Regions from separate parts of the Clostridioides sp. ES-W-0016-02 genome, predicted to be linked through region 2. Evidence: a T-box and tRNA genes for the amino acid it is inferred to sense, from the RefSeq annotation. Region 2 holds a T-box; the other holds one or more tRNA genes.
What was found. A T-box is a leader RNA that pairs with one kind of tRNA and senses whether it is charged. The one in region 2 lies ahead of IC758_RS17390 (valine--tRNA ligase), so its partner is inferred to be a tRNA-Val.

Region 1: it has a tRNA-Val gene. The T-box ahead of IC758_RS17390 (valine--tRNA ligase) is inferred to sense a tRNA for this amino acid. The anticodon was not compared.

The regions. Positions count from the first base shown of each region.
Region 1 covers NZ_CP061361.1:4,159,306-4,170,380, reverse strand. The annotation lists gene IC758_RS19360 (DHH family phosphoesterase) at 1-1,619, shown strand, start outside; gene rplI (50S ribosomal protein L9) at 1,620-2,069, shown strand; gene dnaB (replicative DNA helicase) at 2,088-3,416, shown strand; gene IC758_RS19345 (hypothetical protein) at 3,621-3,929, shown strand; gene IC758_RS19340 (adenylosuccinate synthase) at 4,011-5,300, shown strand; tRNA gene IC758_RS19335 (tRNA-Lys) at 5,609-5,684, shown strand; tRNA gene IC758_RS19330 (tRNA-Glu) at 5,691-5,765, shown strand; tRNA gene IC758_RS19325 (tRNA-Val) at 5,770-5,845, shown strand; tRNA gene IC758_RS19320 (tRNA-Thr) at 5,872-5,946, shown strand; gene IC758_RS19315 (ATP-binding protein) at 6,312-7,304, opposite strand; gene IC758_RS19310 (DnaD domain protein) at 7,313-8,371, opposite strand; gene IC758_RS19305 (M1 family metallopeptidase) at 8,496-9,959, shown strand; gene IC758_RS19300 (MBL fold metallo-hydrolase) at 10,044-10,841, shown strand; gene IC758_RS19295 (EAL domain-containing protein) at 10,854-11,075, shown strand, end outside.
Region 2 covers NZ_CP061361.1:3,752,737-3,763,811, forward strand. The annotation lists gene IC758_RS17390 (valine--tRNA ligase) at 1-2,565, opposite strand, end outside; T-box leader at 2,642-2,906, opposite strand; gene IC758_RS17395 (polysaccharide deacetylase family protein) at 3,227-4,054, opposite strand; gene IC758_RS17400 ([Fe-Fe] hydrogenase large subunit C-terminal domain-containing protein) at 4,102-5,538, opposite strand; gene IC758_RS17405 (FUSC family protein) at 5,622-6,494, opposite strand; gene phoU (phosphate signaling complex protein PhoU) at 6,651-7,304, opposite strand; gene pstB (phosphate ABC transporter ATP-binding protein PstB) at 7,332-8,096, opposite strand; gene pstA (phosphate ABC transporter permease PstA) at 8,115-8,939, opposite strand; gene pstC (phosphate ABC transporter permease subunit PstC) at 8,941-9,858, opposite strand; gene IC758_RS17430 (response regulator transcription factor) at 10,198-10,878, opposite strand; gene IC758_RS17435 (sensor histidine kinase) at 10,928-11,075, opposite strand, start outside.

The sequences.
Region 1 (11,075 bases), 410 kb from region 2:
TAAGAAAAGTATTAAATGAAAATAAAGAGATGTACACTGAAATAAACTATAAGGATAGAGAATATACAATAGTTTATAATGTTATAAAAAATGATCAAGAAAAAAATCCTAAATATTTAATGATATTATACTGGATAGATAAGACAGAATATTTACAAGTAAAACAAGATTATGATGATGAAAAAGATGCAATGATGTTAATACAAGTAGATGGATATGATGAAGTATTAAAAAGTGCAGCAGAAGATAAGAGAGCTTTAATTAATGTTGAAGTAGAAAAAATACTTTCTGCTTTAGAATTAAATTCAAATGGTGCTTTGAGAAGGACTTCAAAAGATAAATTCTTCTTGGTAATGCATAAAAAAGAGTTAAAAAAATTGGAAGCTGAGAAGTTTTCTATTTTAGATACAATAAGACATATTGATTATGGAAATAATCTTCCTGTTACAATAAGTATAGGAATTGGTATAGATGGAGATACATTAAATGAGAACCTAAAACTTGCTACAGGTGCTCTTGATTTAGCACTTGGTAGAGGAGGAGACCAAGCTGTTGTAAAGACAAAAGATAAGTTTGTATTTTATGGTGGAAAGTCTAAGGCTGTAGAAAAGAAAACAAAAGTAAAATCTAGACTTATAGGTCATGCTCTGAGAGAGGTTATACAAGAAAGCGATCATGTTTATATAATGGGTCATAAATATCCTGACATGGACGCTATGGGAGCCGCAGTTGGGGTTTATGATATATGTAAATCTTGCAATAAGACAGCAAATATAGTTTTACAATCTGTAAATGAATCTATAGAGATATTTATAAACAAAATAAATGAAAGTAATTATTATAAGAAGTTGTTTATTGGAAAAGAGGAGGCTATTGATAACTGTACTAAAAATACACTAGTTGTTGTAGTTGATACTCATAGACCTAATTATACTGAATGTGAAGAACTCTTAAAGTTATCAGAGAAGGTAGTAGTAATAGACCATCATAGAAGAGGTGTAGAGTTTATAAATGATGCAGTGCTTTTATTCCATGAAATATATGTATCTTCAACATGTGAAATGGTTACAGAATTAGTTCAGTATATGGATGAAGAGGTAACAATCAATAAACTTACAGCTGAAGGTCTTTTAGCAGGAATAAGCTTAGATACTAAAAACTTTGCATTTAAAACAGGTGTGAGGACATTTGAAGCTGCTTCTTACCTTAGAAAAGTTGGAGCAGATACAATAGAAGTCAAGAAGTTTTTCAATTCTGATGTAAAAGATTTTATAATAAAGGCTGAAATAATTCAAAGTACAAAGATAATTAATAATAGAATATGTCTAGCATATTCAAGTACAGAAATAGATAGTATAAACGTCATAATAGCTCAAACTGCTGATGAGCTATTAAATATAAAAGAAGTAGAAGCCTCCTTTGTATTAGGAGAAAAAGATGATACTATATTTATAAGTGCAAGGTCTTTGGGGCAAATAAATGTACATGTACTTATGGAAAAATTAGGAGGCGGGGGACATATAGATATAGCTGGTGCACAGTTAAAAAATGTTTCTCTAAAAGAAGCTTACAAGATAGTAAATAAAATAATAGAGGAGTATTTAGAGGAGGAAGAATAGATGAAAGTTATATTATTAAAAGATGTAAAAGGAACTGGTAAAAAAGGGGAAATGAAAGAAGTAAGTGATGGATATGCAAGAAATTTCTTATTTCCTAAGAAAATGGCTGTGCAAGCAGATAGTGTAGCAATCAAGGAATTAAATGAAAAGAATAAATCTAAAGAAATAAAAGCTCAAAAAGAATATGAAGAAGCTGTTTTACTAGGAAAACAAATGGAAGAAATTAATATAGAAATATATTCAAAATCAGGTGAAGGTGGAAGATTATTTGGTTCAATAACAGCCAAAGAGATAGCTGAGCAATTGAAGAAACAAAAAGATATAGATGTAGACAAAAGAAAGATTTTATTAGATGAACCAATAAGAACTTTAGGTTCAACATTTGTAGAAATAAAAATACATCAAAAAGTAACTACTAAAATAAGAGTAGATGTAAAAGAAAAACAGTAATAACTAGAGGTGATAAAGATGGAAGACATGACGAGAATTCCTCCTCACAGTGTAGAATCAGAGCAGTCAATATTAGGTTCTATACTACTAGACAAAGATGCTATAATAACAGTTACAGAAACTATAAGGCCTGATGACTTCTATAAAGAGGCTCACAAAATAATATATGAATGTATGATAACTTTAAGCAATAAAGGTGAGCCTATAGACTTAATAACATTGACAGAAGAGCTAAGAAAACAAGGGCATCTTAATGATATTGGAGGAATCAGTTATATTACAAGTCTTTCTACAATAGTGCCAACAACTTCAAATGTAAAATACTATGCTGATATAGTAAAAGAAAAGTCTGTACTTAGAAAGCTTATAAAAGCATCTAATGAAATAATAAATCTAGGATATAGTGGAGCAACGAAAATTGAAGATGTTTTGGAACAAGCTGAAAAGAGAATATTTGATATATCACAGGAAAAAACTAGTGACGATTTTAAATCTATAAACTTAGTTTTGATGGATGCCTATGATATGATAGAAAAATTATATACAAATAAAAGCGATGTAACTGGTATAACTACTGGTTTTAAAGATTTAAATAAAAAAATAAATGGTCTTCAAAGAACAGATTTAATATTAGTTGCGGCAAGACCTGCAATGGGTAAAACGGCCTTTTCTTTAAATTTAGTACAAAATGCAGCTTTAAAAGGAGATGCTTCTGTAGCTGTGTTTAGTTTAGAGATGTCAAAAGAACAGTTAGTACAACGTATGCTATCTTCGCAATCTAGTGTAGAATTGAAAAAGATAAAGACTGGAACACTTAATGATAATGATTGGCCTAGGATTATAGATGCAATGGCAGTACTGTCAGATGCAAAAATACACATAGATGATACTCCTGGAATAAAAATATCAGAATTAAGGTCAAAGTGCAGAAAGTTAAAGATAGAAAAAGGTCTAGATTTAGTGCTTATAGATTATCTTCAACTTATGGAAGGTGAAGGTAATAATGAAAGTAGACAACAAGAAATATCTAAAATATCAAGGTCATTAAAAGTATTAGCAAAAGAATTAAATTGTCCTGTAGTAGCATTATCTCAGTTATCACGTGCCCCAGAGCAAAGAGCAGACCATAGACCTATGTTATCTGATTTAAGAGAATCTGGAGCAATTGAGCAGGATGCAGATATAGTTATGTTTTTGTATAGAGATGAATACTATCATGCTGATTCTGAGAGTAAAAATATAGGAGAAATAATAATAGCAAAAAATAGACATGGTGAAACTGGTTCTGTGGAACTAGTTTGGCTTGGTGAGGTTCAAAGATTTGGGGATAAGTTGAGAGACCTATAATTTAACTAATATCCACAGAACATCCTTTCTTTCTACAGGAAAAATGTGGATACATGTCACTAAATATGTCTAAACCTTGAAATTTAGCTAAAAAATTATCCACACTATCCACAGATAGCCTGTTGATAAGTGTGAATAAGTAGATAAAGCAAGCTTTTAGCTTGCTTTATCTGTGTATAAGTATTAATTATCAGGAGGAATAATATGGAAAAAATAAGCTTAAAATGTATATATCCCAATATAATTAAAGTACTTGATGAAATAAACTTATTTAGGATAGTTGATAATAATTTAAAAGAATCAATTGTTGTTTATGCTAGTATTGTGGACAATCAATATCATATAAACATGACTAATACAAACTTTGGAAATATAATTAATGTATGTAAATTAGAAAAACTTTTAGACGTGGACAAGTTTATAGAAAAAGTTATAAAAAATAGCACAGAAATTAAAAAAATAGATGACTTTTCAAAAATAGAAGAGTATCTGTTAAATATTGGAGAACGTTAAAAAAGTTGAAAAAAATACGAATATTTGATAGAATAAATAAGTAAAGCGTTCGAGAATATATAAAATATAGAGGTGAATTACATGAAAACAGTTGCAATTGTTGGTTCTCAATGGGGAGATGAAGGTAAAGGTAAAGTTATCGATTATCTTGCTACTCAAGCAGATGTAGTAGTAAGAGGACAAGGTGGAAATAATGCAGGTCATACATTAGTTGTTGAAGGTAAAAAATATGCATTACACTTAATTCCATCTGGAGTTTTAAATCCAAAGACAGTGAACATAATCGGAAATGGAATAGTATTTGACCCTAAAGGATTCTTAGAAGAATTAGAAATGTTTAAAGCAGATAATATAAATACAGAAAACATAAAAATTAGCGATAGAGCTCATGTTATATTCCCATACCATAAAGAGCTAGATGCATTATCAGAAGAAGCTAGAGGCGATTTAAAGATAGGTACGACAAAAAAAGGTATTGGACCTTGCTATATGGATAAGACAGAGAGATCTGGAATCAGAATATGTGATTTAATGGATAAAGATAAATTTGCCATAAAATTAAAGGCTCAGATAGAAGCTAAAAACAAATTAGTTAGAAACATATATGGAAAAGAAGAATTATTTGATTTTGAAGCTATATATAATGAATATATTGGGTACGCAGAACAAATAAAAAAATATGTAGCAGATACATCAGTTATTGTATATGATGCGGTAAAAGCAGGTAAAAAAGTGTTATTTGAAGGAGCGCAAGGTACTTTATTAGACTTAGACTTAGGAACTTATCCATTTGTTACATCTTCTCATCCAATATCTGGAGGATTTGCTATTGGTGCAGGTATAGGACCAAATATGATAAAGGATGTTGTTGGTATAGTAAAAGCTTATACTACAAGAGTTGGAGAAGGTCCATTTGTTACAGAACAAATAAATGAAACTGGTGATAAGATAAGAGAACAAGGGCATGAATTTGGAGTAACTACTGGTAGACCAAGAAGATGCGGGTGGTTTGATGCTGTTATAGTAAAATATGCAGCTAGAGTTAATGGATTAACTAGTATTTCATTTATGTTATTAGATGTGTTAACTGGATTTGACAAAATTAAAGTTTGTACATCTTATAAAATGGACGATAAAATAATAACAGATTTCCCAGCTTCGTTAGATGATTTAGCAAAATGTGAACCTATATATGAAGAATTAGATGGATGGAATGAAGATATAACTCAAGTAGACAATTTTGATGACCTTCCAGAAAATGCAAAGAAATATATTGCTAAAATAGAAGAGTTGATTGGAGTAAGTGTAGATATGGTTTCTGTTGGGCCTAATAGAGCTCAAACTATAATAAGAAAAAACATATTTGCTTAGTATCTTAAGTAAGTGATTTAAATTATAAATGATTAAAAAAAAGAGTATCTCAAGATAATATTTACAATTATTAGAGATGCTCTTTTATATTGAGTTAAAATTATTTATGTATATTTTAATAAAATTAAGGTCGAATTTATACCCTTGAATTAGATGTCTTATTTAGATGATTTTGTTGAAAATCAATGATTCAGGATTATTTTAATTATATACTAAAAAAAATAAAAAAAACTGTTGACTAAAAGTTATACAGCAGTTATAATATAACTTGTGAGTGAAAGAAACGACGAAAAAAGTCGAAAAAATGTGGTCTATTAGCTCAGTCGGTAGAGCACCTGACTTTTAATCAGGGTGTCCCGCGTTCGAGTCGCGGATAGATCACCAAATCATGGCTCGTTGGTCAAGAGGTTAAGACACCGCCCTTTCACGGCGGTAACAGGGGTTCAATTCCCCTACGAGTCACCAATATGGGACTATAGCTCAGCTGGGAGAGCACCTGCCTTACAAGCAGGGGGTCACAGGTTCGAGCCCTGTTAGTCCCACCAGTTTTTAGATGAAAAATACTATATATGCTGGTGTGGCTCAACGGTAGAGCAGCTGACTTGTAATCAGCAGGTTGTAGGTTCGATTCCTATCACCAGTTCCACAAAATACATACATGTAAATTAATATAATTTTCTATGCTACAGGATACTTTTAGGTATCTTTTTTTTAATTGCGTCAAAAATTAATTATAATTAAATTTTTAAATATTATACAATATCATATATTTAGAAACAGAGTCTATAAATGTACTATAATAAATTTAAATAATGCAATATATTAAGAATGATATTAATATATATAAAATTACAAACTAGATAAATGATTAGTATATTAAAAGGTATATTAGGAATACAATTAGAAAAACTGAATGGATAATGTGATTATATAGTATAAGTTTTAAACAGAGAAGCAAGTATGTTCTTACCTCTCTATTTAAAAATAAAAAAATGTTTTTTAAGGGCTACTTTATTTAAATCTCTCCCATCTCAAATCATCTCCAGTAAATTCTAAAATTCTAAACTTATCTAAAATCCTAGATAGAATTCTTTGAGTATAAGTATTTCCTATTTGAGATGGTGTTAAGTTGGTTGATATAATAATCTTTTTACCAGCAACAAGTCTTGTGTTTACAATATTGAAAATTTCTCCACTAGTAAAAGAATTATTAAGTTCAGTACCAAGGTCATCTATTATTAATAAATCACAATCAAACAAGTTTTTATAATTTTCTTCACTTATTTGATTGTTTGGGTCTCTTCTAAATTTATAGTCTTCAAGAATATCTAAAATTCTAAAAGATGTTTGATAAATTACAACATTACCTTTGTCTAACAATTCTTTTGCAATACAGTTACACATATATGTTTTACCTAGTCCAGTAGAACCATAAAACAATAAGTTTTCACTATTATCTACCTTAAAGTCATGAACAAAATTTTCGCAGATACTTAGATTATTTAACATATTTTCTCTTGGAGATATTTCTCCATCAGGACTTTTCTTAGGAGAAAATATATTCAAGTTAAAATTCGAAAAATTTTCCTGACTTAAAATTCTATCTAAATTAGACATTTTATAAGCCTCATTTACAATTTCTTGTTTTAGACAAGAACATTTTTCACCATTAGGTAAAAATCCTTTGTCTTTACAAGAGTCACATTGAAACTTTATTTCTAAGTAATCAAGAGATATGTTGTTTTTAACTAAAAGTTCTTCTTTTCTCAATTTTAAAGATTCTATAGTTTTCTTAGACTCATTCACAATTTCATCTTTAGATTTAGGATTTAAAAGAACTGTTTTAGCTAAGTTAAGACCTATTTTAGAAATATCATCATCTATAGATTTTATCTCAGGAATTCTATTATAGACCTCATTTTTTCTATGTTCCAATAGTAGCTCATTTTTATCTCTTTTATTGGCATATTTAGCCAGTATTTTTCTTATTTTATCTTCATTCATTTAATCACCTACTTAAACTTTTCTTTTTGACTTTTTTTAATAATTTCATCGAGTTCATCAGATGTATATTGAGTAAATGTTTCGTTGAAATTATGAAACTTAGTTTTCTTGTAAGTATTGTTGTTTTGAGTAGTATTAATCTGCTTCTTATTAATATTCTCCTTAACTATACGTTCTTCCTCTTTTTGCTTTAAATCATTTAAATTTTTTATATTTTTTTCGTGCCAATTTTTAATTATTCCATTTATATAAGATATACTTGGGTTTGGTATATTCTTAGATTTAGAACATGCATTTACTATTAAGTCCATATCCATGTCAAATTTATCAAACCAAGCATCCATGAGTTCTTTTTCTGATTTCGTTGCTTGTCTTGAAAATCCCAATTCATTGAAAATAGTTTTATATAAAATATATCGTTCACTTCTAATCAAGAAGCTGTCTTCAACATCTTTTGGGGTATATAAATTTGAATCATACCAGTTTCTAATAATGCCTTCGATGTATTTAACTGGTTTAGATGTACCAGTTTTATCTTTAACATATTCATAAGCACAAAGTATCATATCAGGGCCCATGTTGTATTTATTCATTATATCCATAATACTTATTTTTTCACTTGGGTCAAGATATCGACCAACTATTTTATTTATAGAATTGAACATCTTTCTAATACTTGGATTTTCAGAAGTAGATACAACTTTATCTGTATTAGATTTTACAGATGAATTATTACCTAATATATTTTCGATATAGAAATTTTTTAAATCTAAAAATTCTATTGAATAATTAAAATTATCATATTCTCCATTATCATGTATTTTTATAATCTTTTTTTCTTCCCAGAATTTCCAAGCAGATAGTACATCAGACAAAGGTATATTTAGGTTCTTGGCTATTGAGCTATTGTCAAACTTAGGATTAGAAGTAATATCACATGCCTGTCTATAGCCTAAAAGATAAACTTTTACGTATAACCCGTCCGCCATTGGCATAAATATATCTATAAAGATATTGGGAATAGTGATTTCACCTAAATCTATTTCATTGCTTTCTTTGAAAAACATTTTATCACCTCAGATTAAATTATATCATTTTTTGTATTACATTTGGTTGTAAACAAATAAAAGGTCATAAGATTAGCATGTAAATATTTTCTAAAAGTATTCATTTTAAAAAGGAGGAGATATTTTGGTTATAAAATTCAACCAAAAAGTAAGAAGAACATTATCAGTAGCAATTTTATTTATGGTACTAATAATAGGTTGCTTCATAGAAAAGGATGACAGTTTAGAAACGTACAAAGAAAAATCTAATTCAAAGATAAATCAATATAATATGGATGTTATATTTGATGATGAAACTAAGAGGTTAATGTGCAATCAGAGTGTTGAGTACATAAATAAGACAAAATCAAACATGGATAAAATATATTTCCATATATATCCGAATGCTTTTTCTAAAAAAGAATTTGCTCCTTTTGAAAAAGGTGAGATGACAAGAGCCTATCCTAATGGATTCAATGAAGGATATATAGATATAAAAAACATACTAAATAATAGCAGTAAAATGGAATATAAAATCAAAGGAGATAAAAATGATATACTAGAAATAGAATTGGGGAAAGAGTTAAAGCCAAATGAAAAGATATCTCTGGATATAAAATATAACGTAAAAATACCAAACTCAGTGGGAAGGTTTGGATATGGAGAAAACACTATAAATATTACTAATTGGTTTCCTATAGCTTGTGTTAATGATGAAAGAGGATGGAATCTAAAGAGTTATGAAACTATTGGGGACCCATTTTATAGTGAAACTAGTGATTTTCATGTGAAACTATTGATTCCAAATAAGTATAAGATTGCTCATACAGGTAAACTTGTTAATGACAAACATGATAACAAGAAAATGTTGTATGAGATAGAAGCTGAAAACGTTAGGGATTTTGCATTTATATTAAGTAGTAAATTTGATGTAAATAAAGTTGACTCAAAGGGTGTAGCTATTAGTACATACAATTTAAATAAGAAACTTTCTAGCAGAGCAACAGAGATTGCAAAAGATTCAATAAATATATTTAGTGAGTTGTTTGGCAAATACCCATATAAAGAATATTCTGTTGTAGCAAGTGATTTCTTTATAGGTGGAATGGAATATCCAATGCTTGTTATGATAGACCAAAGCTTATATAATGAAAAAAATGAGTTTTTACTTGAGTATGTTATAGCACATGAAACAGCGCATCAATGGTGGTATTCTGCTGTTGGAAATGATGAAATAAGTGAACCTTGGTTAGATGAAGCACTTACTGAATATTCTACAATAGTTTATTTTGAACAAAAATATGGAAAAGAAATGGCAAATAAACTTATAAAAACTATGCAAATACAAACAAAGAGTTATTTGAGTGAAAACATATTTAAACCATCAAATGAGTATAAAAATTCTACTGAATACAGTTTAAATGTTTATACAAAAGGAGCAACAGCTTTTAATGAAGTAAGAAAAGAAGTTGGAGATAAGGTATTCTTTGAAACACTAAATGAATATTACAATAAATACAAACATAAAAATGCCAATGGAAGAGCTTTTGTAGAGTTATGGAACAGTAAAGGGGTAGATATAAATAAGATTATAAGTGAATACAAGTAAATTTCGTACAGAGTATTAAATTTTATTTAATACTCTGTTTTTTTGGTATAATATAATTTATAAGGCAGAAAAAGAGGTGAAATAATGCTAAAGTATTGTTCAGTGGGAAGTGGTAGTAGTGGAAATTGCCACTATATAGGATATAAAAATACTAATATACTGGTAGATGCAGGATTAAGTGGAAAGAGAATAACTACAGGTCTTAAAGACATTGGAGTAGATTCAGATAAATTAAAAGGGATATTTATAACTCATGAGCATATTGACCATATAAAAGGGGCAGGTATATTGTCAAGAAAGTTTGACATACCAGTGTTTGCTAATATAAAGACATGGTGTTCTATGAAAGACAAGCTTGGTGATATTAAGGACAAAAATATGAAGGTCTTTGAAAATGATAAAACTTATTCATTAGGAGATGTTATAGTAAGACCTTTTTCGATAGAACATGATGCAGCTGACCCAGTTGGATATAATTTCTATACAGAAAACGATGAAAAAATGTCTATAGCTACTGATATAGGGTGTATTACTGAAAATATAAAAAAACATCTATATAAATCTAAATTAGTGGTATTAGAATCAAATTATGACCCTAATATGCTTATGATGGGTTCATATACATATGCTTTAAAGAAAAGAGTAATGTCAGATACAGGACATTTATCTAATGAAGATGCAGCAAATTTCTGTGTTGAACTTATTGATAAAGGTACAGAATCTATATTGTTAGCACATTTAAGTAAAGAAAATAATTTTCCAGAATTGGCATATGAAACTTCAAAGGGAGTATTAGCATCAAACGATATAGTAGTTGGGCAAGATGTAAAACTAGATGTATTATCACGCAATGATGTTTCTAATGTTTATAAGATGAAGTAGAGGTGAATAACTTTGCTAAAAAGAAATTTCGAAAATGTTGAGGATAATAAAATCTTATATTCTATAAAGCAAGGGATGATTTTAGCAATACCTGCTATTATGACTGGTTCAATTGCACTTGTTATTTTGAATCTTCCAATAAAAATTTATCAAGAATATATAGCAAGTTTATTTAATGGTGAGATTTTAAATATGCTTACATTTATAAATGATTCTACCTTAGGAATTATCTCA
Region 2 (11,075 bases):
AGGAGCTTTTGCTAAGAATCCTTGATTTGCAAGTTTTCCATTAACTCTCTTTATCTCTCCCTCTAACTTTTTCATTTCTTTAGATAGCCTTTCAATTTCTTTTTCAAAGTCAACTAATTCATTAAGAGGTATGAATATTTCAACACCATCAATAACTACACCAACTGCATCTTCTGGTACATTTGATTTGTCTTTTGCTATCTCAACAGTTGAAGCAGATGCTAAAGTTATAAAATAATCCTTACCAAGTTCAATAGTTTCTATCTTATCTTCACTTGGTACTATTATTAATTTAGCCTTCTTAGAAGGTGGTACATTCATTTCTGCTCTCACATTTCTTATACTTCTTATACCTTCCATTAATAAACTCATCATTTCTTCTTCATCAACCATATTATCTTCTTCATTATATTTTGGCCATTCAGATACTATTATACAACCTTCAACAGTAGGAAGATGAGTGTATATTTCCTCTGTTATAAATGGCATATATGGATGTAGTAATTTTAATATTTTTTCAAGTACATAAGTTAATGTATATAAAGCAGCAGACTTAGCATCTGTATCGTCTCCATATAATCTAGGTTTTACCATTTCAATATACCAGTCACAGTATTCTGACCAAGTAAAATCATATATCTTTTGTAATGCTATCCCTAAATCAAATTTATCCATATTATTAGTAGCTTCTTTTACAATATTATTGGCTCTTGATATTATCCATTTGTCAGCTAGAGTTAAATTATCTTTTACATTTTCTCTATTTATATTCTTAATTATCTCCTCATCAATATTCATAAATACAAATCTTGATGCATTCCACAATTTATTAGCAAAGTTTCTAGCAAATTCTACTCTTTCCATATAGAATCTCATATCATTTCCTGGGGAATTTCCAGTTGTTAATGTAAATCTTAGTGCATCAGCTCCATATTGCTCGATTATTTCTAATGGGTCGATACCATTTCCTAAAGATTTACTCATTTTTCTACCTTGAGAGTCTCTTACTAAGCCATGAACTAGTACATGGTCAAATGGTTTTTCATTCATACAGAACATACCTGCAAATGCCATTCTAACTACCCAGAAGAATATTATATCGTATCCTGTAACAAGTACACTTGTTGGATAATAATAATCTAATGCATCTGTCTTATTTGGCCATCCTAGGGTAGAGAAAGGCCATAATGCAGAACTAAACCAAGTATCTAGTGCGTCTTCATCTTGTTTAAAATGAGTGCTTCCACATTTAGGACATTTATCTGGCATCTTTTTAGCAACTACTATTTCTCCACACTCTTGACAATAGTAAGCTGGTATTTGATGACCCCACCATAATTGTCTTGATATACACCAATCTCTTATATTTTCTAACCATTGTAAATAAGTTTTATCAAATTTATCTGGAACAAATTCTAATTCTCCTTTTTTAAGAATATCTATAGCTGGTTTTGCAAGTTCTTCCATCTTAACAAACCATTGCTCTGATAATCTAGGCTCAATTACTGTATGGCATCTATAACAAGTTCCTACATTGTGATTATGCTCTTTTATCTTGATTAGATACCCTTGTTCTTTTAAGTCTGCTATGATGGCTTTTCTACACTCAAATCTATCCATACCTTCATATTTTCCACAAACTTCGTTCATAGTTCCATCTTCATTCATTGTATTTAATTGCTCAAGATTATGTCTTAAACCTACTTCAAAATCGTTAGGGTCATGAGCTGGAGTCATCTTAACAGCACCAGTTCCAAACTCTAAATCTACATAACTATCTGCAACTATTGGAAGTTCTCTTCCTACTAATGGAAGTATTGCTGTTTTTCCTATTAAGTGTTTGTATCTATCATCGTCTGGATTCACAGCTATACCAGTATCCCCTATCATTGTTTCAGGTCTAGTAGTAGCTATTTCCAAGAAGTCTTCACTATCTTTTAATGGATATTTTATATGATAAAAGTTTCCATCCTGCTCTTCATGCTCAACTTCTGCATCTGATAAAGTAGTTTTACAGTCTGGACACCAGTTTATTATTCTATTCCCTCTATATATATGTCCTTTTTCATATAGGTTTACAAAGAACTCTATAACTGCTTCATTACAACCTTCATCCATAGTAAATCTTTCTTTATCCCAATCACAAGAATCTCCTAATTGTTTAAGCTGATTAACTATTTTTCCTCCAAATTCGTCTCTCCATGCCCAAGCTCTCTTCAAAAATTCTTCTCTTCCTATTTCGTATTTAGTCTTACCTTCTTCTTTTTTTATTCTTTCAACAACTTTAACTTCAGTTGCTATAGAAGCATGGTCAGTTCCTGGAAGCCAAAAAGCTTCATATCCATCCATACGTTTCCATCTAATAAGTATATCTTGAAGAGTATGGTCAAGAGCATGTCCCATGTGCAATTGACCTGTTATATTTGGAGGCGGCATCATTATTGTAAATGGTTTTTTATCTGGGTTTGGTTTAGATTTAAAATACCCTTCATCCATCCATTTTTTATATAGCCTAGCCTCAAAATCTTTAGGGTTATAAGTTTTTGATAAGTTCGTATTTTCCATTGTATTGCCTCCTATATTTTTATAAATAAATTTTTTAAATATTTTTGGGAATAAAAAAGAGCCTTTCATCCTCTTTTAAAAGGACGAAAAGCTCGCGTTACCACCTTAATTCCAAAGATTAAAAATTCATCAACACATAATTAAATTAATAGTTAATGACAATCTTAATAACTTTGACTCTCAAAGAATTTAACGATTCTAACCGTCTAAACTTACTAATAGTTCAGTTTAGAAACTCCAAAGCTACATTCAGCAAACCTTATACTTAGAAAATCTTACAGCCAGTGAATTTTCCTCTCTTTTAGTAGTATTTACTTACTCCTCTTCTTCTTAGTCTTTAATATTATATATTATTATATACAAATATTATTCTCTTTGTCAATTATTTTTATTTTATTTTTTCTGAATTTTCCCAATTATCATTTTTTATATTCTATGCTAATTATTATAATCTATACTATTTTTTTAAATTATTTTGTTTTACATAGTCAATAATTATTCTATTACTTTATTGACATTTTTACTACTATTTTATCAATTTTATGTTAGTTTCACTTTATATGTTATTTTCCTATATGACATTTTAACTATAATATTTCAAATGTAATTAAGTTATGTATTATATTTTATAAATGCTTTATTTTATATTTTTTAAAGTTCACTATAGGTTTTCTTGCCAGAAGTTTTTAGGCATAACATTCTCTGTAATTGGCAATATAGTATATCCTCTCTCTTTTAAAATTCTTATCATATTATTTAAAGCATTTACACTTTGTTCTTTTTCATGAATTAATACTACTAATTCATCTCTTTTTCTTCCATAATATAAAATATTACTAACTATTTGACTTGTGGACGATTTCCAGTCTTGTGTATCTAAATTCCAATCCCAAATTAGGTAATTATTTGCCATAAGCTTATCGTATGAACCTTCTGGCATATATGGCTTACTTCCATATGGTAGTCTTATTAACTTTGAGCTTTGACCAGTTATATCCTGTAGCGTTTTATTACATGTGTCAAATTCTCCAACTGTTACTTCTGGACTCTTATACAACTTATGTATATCATGACTTACACTATGAAATCCTATCGAATTTTGTTCTTCTAAGACTCTCTTCACCTCTTCTTTGTGGTTTTTCATATTTTGATTAAGCATGAAAAATGTCGCTTTGACATCATTTTCTTTTAAAATATCGAGCAATGCATTTGTATATTTTGATGGTCCATCATCTATTGTTATGTATGCAACTTTTTCAGATGTAGCTCCTGGTCCTTTCCTCTCTTCTTGAGATGTTTTATATATAATTTCTCCTAAAGTGTTATTTTGAGAAAGTAATTCTAATGTAGTTTTATCTTTTGTATTGAGATTTTCAACTGGAACATTGTTAATTTTTTCTTCTAATAATGTCCCAGTTAAAATTAAAACAGCTACAAGAAATACACGTATAATTACATGAAAAACAGTTTTATTATCTTTAATTTTCATCCCCCATATCTCCCTTTTTATAAAAACATAAACTCAAACTAAAAAAATTATTTTTTATATTTATTGTCCTTCTTATTACTTTTTATGTCTCTGCTAAATATTTTCTTTACTTGTTCTTCTTCTTTTTCTCCCAATGATTCTACTCTCTTTATTCCCATAGAAGTTAAAAATTGTAGAACATTTAAATTATCAAATGGTGTTTCCATATTTGTACTTTCACTGTATTCATCAACATTCTTAGTACCTTCTTCTACACTTAAAATACGCTTAGGACCTCCCACACAACCTCCTACGCAGCCCATTCCTTCTATGAAAGTAGCCTCTATCTCTTTATTTAAAACTTTCTTCAGACCATCCATACATTCTTTTGTTCCTTCAAATGCTTTTTCTTTAAACTTTATGTTTTTATCAATTCTTCTAACTGATAATTTGACTGCTTTACTTACACCCCCTGTTCTAGCATAAACTCTACCTGAAAGAGATGCTTCTACTCTATTACTTTCATCCATTACTGCTGGATTTAGTTCTAATGCATCAAATATTTCCTGTAATTCTTTAAACGTAAGTACAAAATCAACTGCATCCTTTATATCTTCCAACATTGCTTCTTTCTTCTTTGCCATACAAGGGCCTATAAATACAACTTTAGCCTCTGGATTTAAAATCTTTACAGCTCTACCACAAGCAATCATAGGTGACACAGATGGTGATACCTTATCTAATATTTGAGGAAAACTATTTTGTATTAAGCTAACCCAAATAGGGCAACAGCAACTAGTTATAAAGCATCCTTCTTCGTCCTTTTTCATATGCTCATAATAGTCATATGCTTCTTTTGCAGTAAGCATATCTGCTGCTAAAGCAACTTCTATCATATCTTCAAATCCTATCTTTTTTAATGCAGTTCTTAACTTACCAGGACTTACATCTTTTCCAAATTGACCTACAAAAGCTGGTGCGACTATTGCATATACGGGACTCTTTATATCTTTTAATAGCTTTATCATTGGTATGAATTCAATCTTATCTGATATCGCACCTAATTTACATCTTGACACACAATCACCACAGGCACTACATGTATCTTCCTCATTACAATTAATATGCTTATTTCTTATATTGCATGACTCATCTTCTTTATTATTTTCATCACAATATTTACAAGCATCTGATATTATAGATATTATTGGTCTTTTTACTTCATCCAAATTTACAGCTTCGTGCAATGCATCTTTTAGGTTTTTATCTGTATCTCCTGTTACATCCAATCCCATAGTTACCCTGATTAAATTCACCATAGTATCTTTGTCAAATTGATTATCAAAATGACTATCTAAATTTTCGTTTAACTCTTCACTTAAAATTTTTTCAGGCAAGTTTTCAATATCTTCTGTATCCTCATTCCATACTGCCTTTACAAGTTCTCCAAAAAGCTTCATTTTGTATCTTTCTAATATTTTAGAATTATCATTTATAGTATTCATAAAAAATAGTACCTCCGTAAATTAAACTTATATATGTTTAATATTTACAAAGATACTATTTTTTATTTATTATTTATTGACTATTATTGATATGACTTATTTAATTTTTTCAATAATTCTATTTCAAGCATTATTTTCATTAAATGATAGTTAAACACTGGACTTTTTTCTTCATCTACATTCCAATCCAGTTCATCCACACCATATGTTTTCTTAAGGTATTTATATGTATGCTCTTTTAAATAGAGTTTATTTTCTAGTAACTCTATAGATTGCATGTGAAAGTGGATTTCTCTACATATCCTTAAGGCATTTTCTATTTTTTCTATATTGGTTTCACTTAAACTATAGTCTAGCTCGTCGATAAGTTTTGAATATATTTCTTCCAATTTTTCTACTTCTTCTTCAAATTTTTCTACATCTAGATTTTCTTTTCTAAGTATTTTTTCTTCAATAAGCAACATTGAAAGTTCTTCTATTTTTTTAAACTCATCTATAACACTATTTAGGTAGTTTGGTCTAGCAACATAATAATTAACGAGTACACCAAATAAAACTCCTACAGATGTATCTAATACCCTGTGTAAAGAATAGTATACGGGGTCATTGTTTCCTACACCTAGATGTATGGCTAGAAAAGTGACACAGGCAACAACTACTGACTTTATTTTAAACAGATTACATAGATATATTGAACACATTACACCAAGACCACATAAAAATGGGTCTCCTGCTTTGGTGATAGCAAATAAAAATCCTATTATACCACCCAAAATAGTACCTTCTACTCTATTGATTCCTGTCTTTAAAGAACCTTTCACTGTGTCCTGAACAGAAATTATACATGCTACTAGAGAATAAAACATATTCTCAACTAAATAATTACCAAGAAGCATACATAAAGTTACACTAATTCCTGTCTTTATAGTCCTCATACCCATCTTTTGAAGTTTCAAATTTCCACCTCCTAAAAGCACCTTATATAAAATACGCATCCTCATATTTAATATGTTCCTAGTATATCACAATTTTTTAAATTTACCCATTAATCGCATTTTTTTAACAATTGCTTTTTAATTTAGACAATAAAAAAACTGCTATAAAGCAGTTTTTTATCCTATCTCTACCATTTTACCTTCAATTGCAAAGATTATTTTTTCACATACATTTGTTATATGGTCTCCAATTCGTTCAAGGTATCTTCCTATAAGTAAAAGTTTTACACCTTGATCTATTGTATTTGAATTTTCATGCATTATTTTTAAACAATCAATTTGTACTTGCTCATATAAATCATCTACAATGTCATCTTTACTTCCAACATTATAAGCTATACTTGCATCAAATGATATTAAAGCCTCTCTAGTTTGAGACATCATATTCTTACATTCCTTTGCCATTTTAGGTATATCTATCAACTCTTTTATATAAGCTTCTCCACCTATTTTCAACATTTCTCTAGCTATATTTGCTGCATAATCTCCAATTCGTTCTAATTCTATTGATATGTTTCCCAAAGAATAAATAAATCTTAAGTCTCTCGCCATTGGCTGTTTTAGCACTATTAATTCTATACTTTTATCTCTTATTTCTTCTCTCAATTTATTTATTTCTTCATCATCATCCACTACTTTTCTTGCACCTTCTAAATCTTTTTCTATCATACAAGTTACAGACTTTTCTATTGCCTCTTCACATTTTTCCATCATAAGTACTGTCTGCTCTTTTAAAGTATCAATACTTATATCTAAACTATTATTGACCATTGTCTAACTCCTTTATAGTTATATATTTTAACCGAATCTACCTGTTATATAGTCTTCTGTTCTTTTATCCACAGGAGTAGTAAACATAGTTTTTGTATCACTAAATTCTATAACCTCTCCATTTAGGAAAAAAGCTGTTTCATCTGATATACGAGCAGCTTGTTGCATATTATGTGTAACTATGACTATTGTATAGTCATTTTTCAAATCTTCTATAAGTTCTTCTACTTTTAATGTTGAAATTGGGTCTAAAGCAGATGTAGGTTCATCCATAAGTATAACTTCTGGTCTCATAGCAATTGCTCTCGCTATACATATACGTTGTTGTTGTCCTCCAGATAATCCTAATGCAGATGATTTAAGCCTATCTTTAACTTCCTCCCAAATAGCTGCTCCCTTCAAACTTTCTTCTACTATCTTGTCTAGTTGCTTTTTATCTCTTAACCCATGCGTACGAGGTCCATATGCAACATTATCATATATACTCATAGGAAATGGATTGGGTTTTTGAAATACCATTCCTACTTTTGTACGAAGGTTTATAACATCATCTGAAGTATAGATATCTTCTCCATCAACGGAAATAGTCCCTGTAATTGTTACATTTTCTATTAGGTCATTCATTCTATTTAATGTTCTTATAAAAGTAGATTTTCCACATCCAGATGGACCTATTAAGGCAGTAACTTTATTTTCTTTTATATCCATATTTATTTTATTTAGAGCTTGTTTGTCACCATAAAATAAATCCAAATCTTTTACACTCATTTTTATTTTATTGATTAATTCCATCATTCACACCTCTTAAATTTAATAATTAGCCTTATTTAACTTCTTAGCAACAAATCTTGCTAACATATTTAATACTAATACAATTACTATTAAAACAATACCTATACTAGCTGCTGTTGCTATGTCTCCACTCTCTTTAGTTAGTAAGTATGAGTGTACAGTTAGTGTTCTTGCACTATCAAATATTCCTCCTGGCATCTTAGCTACAGTACCTGCTGTAAGTAGTATAGCAGCTGATTCTCCAATTATACGACCAACTGACAATATTACTCCTGACAAAATTCCTGGTACTGCACTTGGAAGTACTACTTTATATAAAGTTTGAAATTTAGTAGCTCCTAATGCTAGAGATGATTCCCTATATGATTGAGGAACTGTCTTTAAAGCTTCTTCTGTTGTACGAATTATTACTGGTAATATTATTATTGCAACTGTAAGTGACCCTGCAACTATTGAATATCCCATTTTTAAAGTAACTACAAAGAAAATTCCTCCAAATAATCCATAAACTATAGATGGTATTCCTGATAAACTTTCAGTGGCAAACCTTATAGCTGTAACTGCTTTTCCTTTTTTAGCATATTCTTGTAAATATATAGCTGCTAAGATTCCTATTGGTGTTGCTACAATTATAGAAACCAATACAGTATATAATGTTGTAATTATCATTGGGAATATACCACCATCACCTGATGCTGAATAATTACTAAATAAGAAGTTAAAATTCATATTTCCGATTCCCTTTATAAATATAAATCCTACTATAACTACTAGTGATACTATTGTAAATAATGCTGATAGATATACTAATAATTTCAATATATTCTCTCTGAACTTTCTCATCTTAATTTACCGCCTTATTTGAAAGTTTATTTAAAACTAAGTTTAAAATTAATATAAATGTAAACAATACTACTCCAGTTGCAAATAACATTTCTTGATGTGTCCCAAATGCATATCCCATTTCAAGTGCTATATTAGTTGTAAGTGGTCTTACACTATCTGTTATAGAAGTTGGCATAACTGGTGAATTTCCTGCAACAAGTATTACTGCCATTGTCTCTCCTAAAGCTCTTCCTACGCCTAGTACTACTGCTGCTAATACTCCAGACTTTGCAGCTGGTAATACAACTTTAAATATTGTTTCTATTTTTGATGCACCAAGTGCTAATGAACCCTCTTTATATGCTTTTGGTACTGCTCTTATAGCTGTTTCTGATACAGATATTATTGTTGGAAGCATCATTACTGCTAATACTATTATTATTGCTAATAAACTCTGTCCTTTTGGAAGATTAAATATACTTTGTATCATTGGAACTATTACTGCAAGGCCAAACACCCCATATAGTACTGAAGGTATACCTGCCAGAAGTTCAACTGCTGGTGACATTATTTTTGCTAATCTTTTAGGTGCTACTTCTGCTATAAATATAGATGTTAATATTCCAATTGGTACTCCTATTATAAGTGCACCAATTGTAGCAACTATTGATGCTGCTATCATAGATGATATTCCAAACTTATTAGCTGAAGGAACCCAATCCGCACCTGTTAAAAAATCTATAAATGAGTATCCCTCAAATATAAAAGGTCTTAACCCTTTATAAAATACAAATCCTATTATCAAAAGTAAACTTGCGACTGCTACTAAAGCACTTAATAGAAATATATTTTTTGCTACTTTTTCGACTATATATTTAGTCTTATTTCCATTATTGTCATTTTTTTCTAAACCTACTAACCTAGATTTTACTATCATAATATCCTCCCATTAAAATATACCTATTTATTTTCGTTCTGTATTTAAAATTTAAATTTTTATAAGTTCGTCATTATTAAATTTTCTATATTTTTATTCTACTTTTTTTAAGTTAAATCTATATTAGGTTTAAGTTAAACAAGTGTAAAATTATATTCACTTTTTTAACATTAATTTTACTTTTTGGACTATATTTGACATTTACTTTACAATTTAACTATATTTGGCAACAATAAAATAGCAGATATAAGTAATAATACGTACTACACGTAATTTATTATTTATATCTGCTATTAAAATTTGTTAACTAGATTTAACCTTTTATAATCTATATATTTATTATTCCTTATTAAAGTAATACCCTGCTCCTCTTATTGTTATGATTTTTTGAGGATTTTTGTAATCTTTCTCTATTTTCTTTCTCAGTCCGTTCACTGCAACTACTACACTATAATTATCCTCTAGATAATCATTTAACCATACATGTTCATATATCTCTTTGGTAGTTAAGGTCTTTTCTGGATTCTCTATAAAATAGTTCAACAACTTATTTTCTGTTGGAGTTAATTTTATTATTTTATCTTCTAATTTTATTACTCCACTTGTTCTATTGTATTCTTCTAATCTTGTATTGCTTTCATTGTTATTTATATATGAATTTACTCTTCTTAAAATTGCTTTTACCTTTGCATATAGTATTTCCAAATTTAAAGGTTTGATTAAATAATCATCACCACCAGAATTTAAAGCATTTAAAATACTTTGGTCTTCATTTATATAAGTCATATAAACAATCGGACACGTAGTTACATTTCTAATCTTTTTACATAAAGTCCATCCATCACCATCAGTTAAGATTATTTCTAAAAATATCAAATCGTATTTATTGCTAAATATTTTTCCAATAGCTTCTTCACAGTTATACGCCAAATCTACATTTATTCCTTTTTGCTCCAAGAAATTTTTTAATTCCTGGCAATTATTCTTGTCTCCATCTATTATTAATATCTTAGTTTGCATTATAATCACTCCTAAATATCATTATTCTTTTATATTAAATAACTATTTATTATAAAAAACATAAACTTAATTTTATTGTAAAAACAGTTCCTTTTCCCAACTCTGAATCTACAAAAATCTCTCCATCATGCTCTCTTATAATGGATTTAACAATATATAATCCTAACCCTTGACCTTTTGAAGTACTATTGTCCCTT